DNA from 2 places in the Streptomyces sp. NPDC043685 genome. Region 2 is predicted to be linked to the other one. Evidence: predicted binding sites of a transcription regulator. Region 2 holds the regulator's gene; the other holds the start of a gene.
The links. Region 2 encodes HrcA, which represses chaperone genes, less so after heat shock. Its sites were predicted from a motif close to TTNGCACTCNGNNNNNCNGAGTGCNAA; they were not measured.
Positions count from the first base shown of each region.

Region 1: the regulator HrcA is predicted to act here: its motif matches at 1,868-1,894, upstream of groL (chaperonin GroEL).

Region 1 covers NZ_JBWKCH010000009.1:157,425-160,832, reverse strand. The annotation lists gene groL (chaperonin GroEL) at 119-1,741, opposite strand; gene AC0665_RS28410 (cold-shock protein) at 2,074-2,277, opposite strand; gene AC0665_RS28405 (MoaD/ThiS family protein) at 2,724-2,999, opposite strand; gene thrC (threonine synthase) at 3,101-3,408, opposite strand, start outside.
Region 2 covers NZ_JBWKCH010000002.1:550,372-553,779, reverse strand. The annotation lists gene dnaJ (molecular chaperone DnaJ) at 1-1,119, opposite strand, end outside; gene hrcA (heat-inducible transcriptional repressor HrcA) at 1,119-2,135, opposite strand; gene AC0665_RS07205 (MBL fold metallo-hydrolase) at 2,307-3,038, shown strand; gene AC0665_RS07200 (DUF3097 domain-containing protein) at 3,070-3,408, shown strand, end outside.

The DNA.
Region 1 (3,408 bases), on a different contig from region 2:
ATCGGCCGCACCCCGGACACACCACAGGGACCGCACCCCGGACACGCCAGAGGGCGGCACCCCCTGTCGGAACAGGGAGTGCCGCCCTCGTCAGGACGTTGATCAACCGTCAGGTCGATCAGAAGTCCATGTCACCGCCCGGCATGCCGCCGCCGGCCGGCGCGGCGGCCTTCTCCGGCTTGTCGGCGATGACGGCCTCGGTGGTGAGGAACAGCGCGGCGATCGACGCGGCGTTCTGCAGCGCGGAGCGCGTCACCTTCGCCGGGTCGATGATGCCCTCGGCGATCATGTCGACGTACTCACCGGTCGCGGCGTTCAGGCCGTGGCCGACGGGCAGGTTGCGCACCTTCTCGACGATGACGCCACCCTCGAGGCCACCGTTGACGGCGATCTGCTTGAGCGGGGCCTCCAGGGCCAGCTTCACGGCGTTGGCGCCGGTCTGCTCGTCACCCTCGAGGTCCAGCTTCTCGAAGACCGAGGAGGCCTGGAGCAGGGCCACGCCACCACCGGCGACGATGCCCTCCTCGACGGCCGCCTTGGCGTTGCGCACGGCGTCCTCGATGCGGTGCTTGCGCTCCTTGAGCTCCACCTCGGTGGCGGCACCGGCCTTGATGACCGCGACACCGCCGGCGAGCTTCGCCAGGCGCTCCTGGAGCTTCTCGCGGTCGTAGTCCGAGTCGCTGTTCTCGATCTCGGCGCGGATCTGGTTCACGCGACCCTGGACCTGGTCGGCGGAGCCGGCACCGTCGACGATGGTGGTCTCGTCCTTGGTGATGACGACCTTGCGGGCCTTGCCCAGCAGGTCGAGCGTGGCGTTCTCCAGCTTGAGGCCGACCTCCTCGGAGATCACCTCGCCGCCGGTGAGGATGCCGATGTCCTGCAGCATGGCCTTGCGGCGGTCGCCGAAGCCCGGGGCCTTGACGGCGACGGACTTGAAGGTGCCGCGGATCTTGTTGACGACCAGCGTCGACAGGGCCTCGCCCTCGACGTCCTCGGCGATGATCAGCAGCGGCTTGCCCGACTGCATGACCTTCTCCAGGAGCGGGAGCAGGTCCTTGACGTTGGAGATCTTGGAGTTCGCGATCAGGATGTACGGGTCGTCGAGGACGGCCTCCATACGCTCCATGTCGGTGGCGAAGTACGCCGAGATGTAGCCCTTGTCGAAGCGCATACCCTCGGTGAGCTCCAGCTCCAGACCGAAGGTCTGGGACTCCTCGACGGTGATGACGCCTTCCTTGCCGACCTTGTCCATGGCCTCGGCGATGAGCTCGCCGATCTGGGTGTCGGCGGCGGAGATGGAGGCCGTGGAGGCGATCTGCTCCTTGGTCTCGACGTCCTTCGCCTGCTCCAGCAGGGCGGCGGAGACGGCCTCGACGGCACGCTCGATGCCCCGCTTGAGGGCCATCGGGTTGGCGCCGGCGGCTACGTTGCGCAGACCCTCCTTGACCAGGGCCTGGGCGAGCACGGTCGCGGTGGTCGTACCGTCACCGGCGACGTCGTCCGTCTTCTTGGCGACTTCCTTGACCAGCTCGGCGCCGATCTTCTCGTACGGGTCCTCGAGCTCGATCTCCTTGGCGATGGAGACACCATCGTTGGTGATCGTGGGCGCGCCCCACTTCTTCTCGAGGACGACGTTGCGGCCCTTGGGGCCGAGCGTCACCTTGACGGCGTCCGCGAGCTGGTTCATGCCGCGCTCGAGGCCGCGCCGCGCCTCCTCGTCGAACGCGATGATCTTGGCCATGTGAAGTGGTCCCTCCAGGACTGGGGGTGATTACTTCGGACCGCGCCCGCGCCCGCGACGGACGGCCCCGACCGGTTGGTTCCTTGCCCCATCCGGTCCGTGGGCCTCACCGACCCGGTCCTTACGTTGTCACTCTCACCTTCAGAGTGCTAACGCAATGATTAGCACTCGACCCCTGCGAGTGCAAGCGCCTCCCGGGGACTGGGCCGGGGCGTCAGCCGCCCGCGAACACGGCTCGGCAGGGCGTGCGAACAGGCCGAAGGGCCCGCACCCCGGGGGGTACGGGCCCTTCTGAGAAGACCGGTCGCTTGAGCGGTGGTCGTGGTGCGCGTTCAGGCAGAGACGCGAACCATGTCGGCCTGCGGTCCCTTCTGGCCCTGCGAGATCTCGAACTCGACCCGCTGGCCCTCTTCAAGGGTGCGGTAGCCGTCCATCTGAATCGCGCTGTAGTGGACGAAAACATCCGCACCACCGTCGACCGCGATGAAGCCGTACCCCTTCTCCGCGTTGAACCACTTGACGGTGCCCTGAGCCATGCCTAACTCCCCTATTACTGGCCCTTGCACAGATCCACACTTCGCGGATCCGGGTCAGACCTCACCCCCCACGGTTGGGGGCGTGCGCCGGAACGCGTCGACCGCGGCCGAATGTATCTGTCCAACTGCCCTCTGCAACAGGTCAATCGGACGAGAATTCTGGACGCGCAGGGTCCGGAATGTAGGGAGAATTCGCCTGAATTCGGGTCAAGTCGGGCCACACAAAAAGAACAAAAGCCGCGAAAGACGCGCACACTTTGGCTACATCTTGTCGGGCTCGCGGCAGGAATTCAGGGTTCCGATCAAGGGACCGGGATCGTGTTCCCCAACTGTACCCCGCTCAACCACACAGAATTGCCCCTTCCGCTTCTCTCACGGAAGGGGCAATTCGATGAACTCTCGGTGACGGCCGTTACCGAAGGTAATAATCGGGCCGTCCGACCGGTTCAGCCGCCGGCGACGGCGGGAATGATCGACACTCCGGCACCGTCGGGCGTGGCCGTCTCCAGCCCCTGCTCGAACCGCACGTCGTCGTCGTTCACGTAGACGTTGACGAACCGGCGCAGCTTGCCCTGGTCGTCCAGCACGCGGGCGGCGATCCCGGTGTGGTTCTTCTCCAGATCGGCGATGACCTCGCCGAGGGTCCCGCCGTCGGCGGACACCTCGGCCTGACCGCCGGTGTAGGTACGCAGGATGGTGGGGATCCGAACGGTGACGCTCATCGGACATGTCCTCCGGTTCTTTGTGAGCTACGGCTGGGGCGCGCCCTCGGGGGCGCGGGGAACTGCGCGACCGGCCCCCACCGGCCCGCAGCGAACGACGGTCAGACGAGGCCCGCTTCCCGGAACGACTCCAGGCTGGGACGAATGGTCGCGGTCAGCCCCGTCCCCGCCACCGCGTCCAGCGTCTTGAGACCGTCCCCGGTGTTGAGCACCACCGTCGTCTTCGACGGATCCAGCAGCCCGCTCTCGATCAGCTTCTTGGCGACACCCACCGTCACACCACCGGCGGTCTCCGCGAAGATCCCCTCGGTCCGCGCGAGCAGCTTGATCGCCTCGACGACCTGCTCGTCGTCCACGTCCTCCACCGCACCACCGGTCCGCCGCGCGATGTCCAGCACGTAGGGCCCGT
Region 2 (3,408 bases):
GTCCTTCAAGCGCGAGAACAGCCCTTGCTGACCGGGCTGGAACTGCCCCGTGGGCCGTTCCTCGCCGCGGAGTTTGGAGAGCTCGCGCAGCAGGCGTTCCTGCTCGGGGTCGAGCTTGGTCGGGGTCTGGACCTCGACGTGGACGATGAGGTCGCCGCGTCCGCCGCCGCGCAGGTGTGTGACGCCCCGGCCGTGCAGCGGGATCGACTGGCCGGACTGGGTGCCCGGGCGGATGTCGACCTCCTCCATGCCGTCGAGCGTCTCCAGCGGCACCTTGGTGCCGAGGGCCGCCGCCGTCATGGGGAGCGTGACCGTGCAGTGCAGGTCGTCGCCGCGGCGCTGGAACTGCGCGTGGGGCAGTTCGTGGATCTCGACGTAGAGGTCACCGGCCGGACCGCCGCCGGGGCCGACCTCGCCCTCGCCGGCGAGCTGGATGCGCGTGCCGTTGTCCACACCGGCCGGGATCTTGACCGTGAGCGTGCGGCGGGACCGGACGCGGCCGTCGCCCGCGCACTCGGGGCACGGGGTGGGCACGACCGTGCCGAAGCCCTGGCACTGCGGGCAGGGGCGCGAGGTCATGACCTGGCCCAGGAAGGACCGGGTGACCTGCGAGACCTCACCGCGGCCGCGGCACATGTCACACGTCTGGGCGGAGGTGCCCGGGGCCGCGCCCTCGCCGTTGCAGGTGTTGCAGACGACGGCCGTGTCGACCTGGATGTCCTTGGTCGTACCGAAGGCGGCATCGTCGAGCTCGATCTCGATGCGGATCATGGCGTCCTGGCCGCGGCGGGTGCGCGAGCGCGGTCCGCGCTGCGACGCCGTGCCGAAGAAGGCGTCCATGATGTCCGAGAAGTTCCCGAAGCCGCCGGCTCCGAAGCCGCCCGCGCCAGCGCCGCCGGACTGCGAGAGCGGATCGCCGCCGAGGTCGTAGACCTGCTTCTTCTGCGGGTCCGACAGCACCTCGTAAGCGGCGTTGATCTCCTTGAACCGCTCCTGGGTCTTCGGATCGGGGTTGACGTCCGGGTGCAGCTCGCGAGCGAGCCGCCGGAAGGCCTTCTTGATCTCTTCCTGCGACGCGTCGCGGCGCACGCCGAGTACGGCGTAGTAGTCCGTGGCCACTACGACTCCGCCAGGATCTGTCCGACGTACCGTGCCACTGCGCGTACCGCTCCCATCGTTCCCGGGTAGTCCATGCGGGTCGGTCCGACCACGCCGAGCTTGGCGACTGCCTCGCCGCCCGAACCGTAGCCGACCGACACGACGGACGTGGAGTTGAGTCCTTCGTGGGCGTTCTCGTGACCGATCCGTACGGTCACGCCCGGATCCTTCGCCTCGCCGAGCAGCTTGAGGAGCACGACCTGCTCCTCCAGCGCCTCCAGCACGGGCCGGATCGTGAGGGGGAAGTCATGACCGAAGCGGGTCAGATTGGCGGTGCCGCCGATCATCAGCCGCTCCTCGTTCTCCTCGACGAGCGTCTCCAGGAGTGTGGAGAGCACCGTGGAGACCGTACCCCGGTCCTCGTGCTCGAACGCCTCCGGGAGATCCTCCACCAGACTCGGCACATCCGCGAAACGGCGGTTCGCCACGCGGCTGTTGAGGCGCGCGCGCAGATCCGCGAGCGAGGCCTCGCCGAAGGGCGCCGGGCAGTCCACCACCCGCTGCTCGACCCGCCCGGTGTCCGTGATCAGCACGAGCATCACCCGCGCGGGCGCCAGGGAGAGCAACTCCACGTGCCGCACGGTCGAGCGGGTCAGCGACGGGTACTGCACGACGGCGACCTGGCGTGTGAGCTGCGCGAGCAGCCGTACCGTGCGCGCCACGACGTCGTCGAGGTCGACGGCGCCTTCCAGGAAGTTCTGGATCGCGCGCCGCTCGGGCGCGGTCATCGGCTTGACGCCGGCGAGCTTGTCGACGAACAGCCGGTAGCCCTTGTCGGTGGGGATGCGCCCGGCGCTGGTGTGCGGCTGGGCGATGTACCCCTCGTCCTCCAGGGCCGCCATGTCGTTGCGCACGGTCGCCGGGGAGACGCCGAGGTTGTGCCGCTCGGTGAGGGCCTTGGAGCCGACCGGCTCCTCGGTGCCGACGTAGTCCTGGACGATGGCGCGCAGCACCTGGAGCCTGCGTTCACTGAGCATCGCGCACACCTCCAGAAGTCTTCGCCTGCTTGCCCGGCCGGTCCGGCCTGGCACTCTGCGCGTGCGAGTGCCAGCATTCCCCGGCCCAGTGTACGGCGGTGGGGTACTCCCCCGGCAAGGCTGGTCGTGCGGTGCCGTGCCCCGGACGGGGCGCACCGCTAGCGTCGCCGCATGACGGTGACTTGGGAAGACCTCGGATGGGAGCGCGTGGCCGCCGGAGTGGGGCGGTGCCGGCTGCCGGTGTGGGACTGCACGGCGGGCCTGGTCGCCGGGGAGGGCGCGGCCCTTCTGATCGACGCGGGGTCGAGTCTCGCGGAGGGCGCGAAGCTGCGTGCCCAGGCGCGATCGCTCACGGGGCGGCATGTGACACATCTCGCGCTGACCCATCCGCACTTCGATCATGTCTTCGGGGCGGCGGCGTTCCCGGACGCGGAGGTGTTCGGGGCGGTGGGTGTGGACGCGGTGCTGACGCGGGTGCGGGACCGGGAGGAGCTGCTCGCGGACGCGGTCCGCAACGGGCTGGCGGCGCCCACGGCCGAGGAGGCGGCGCGGCGGCTGGTCCCGCCCGGCCATCCGGTCTCCGGCGAGCGGACGCTCGACCTGGGCGGCGGCCGGCAGGTGCTGCTGGCGAACGTCGGGCCGGGGCACACCGCGCACGACCTGACGGTGCTGGTGCCCGGTGATCCGGAGGTGGTGTTCTGCGGCGATCTGGTCGAGGAGTCCGGCGAACCCCAGGCGGGTCCCGACGCGGTGCCGTCGCACTGGCCTGCCGCCCTCGACCGGCTGCTCGACCTGGGCGGCGAGGACGCGGTGTACGTGCCCGGTCACGGAGCGGTGGTGGACGCGGCGTTCGTGCGGGCCCAACGGGACGCGCTGGCGGCGCGTTTCGGCGTGTCGCGGTGATCGCCGTCCGCCTTCTCCTATCGTCATTCGAATGCGCCAGTACTCCGCCGACCTGACCCCGCCGTGGAAGAAGCCGAAGCCGGTCCCCGAGGTCGCCGCGGAGCCGGGCCTGGTGGTGGAGGAGCCGGGGACGGGCTTCTGCGGGGCGGTGATCCGCTGCGAGGCGGGCACGGTGACGCTGGAGGACCGCTTCGGCAAGCACCGGGTGTTCCCGATGGAGCCGGGCGGCTTCCTGCTGGAGGGCCGGGTGGTGACCCTGGTCCGCCCCGCGCCGGGCGGTCCCGCGCGTCCCACCCGCACGGCCTCCGGTTCGGTCGCCGTCCCCGGCGCCCGCGCCCGCGTGGCCCGCGCCGGCCGCATCTACGTCGAG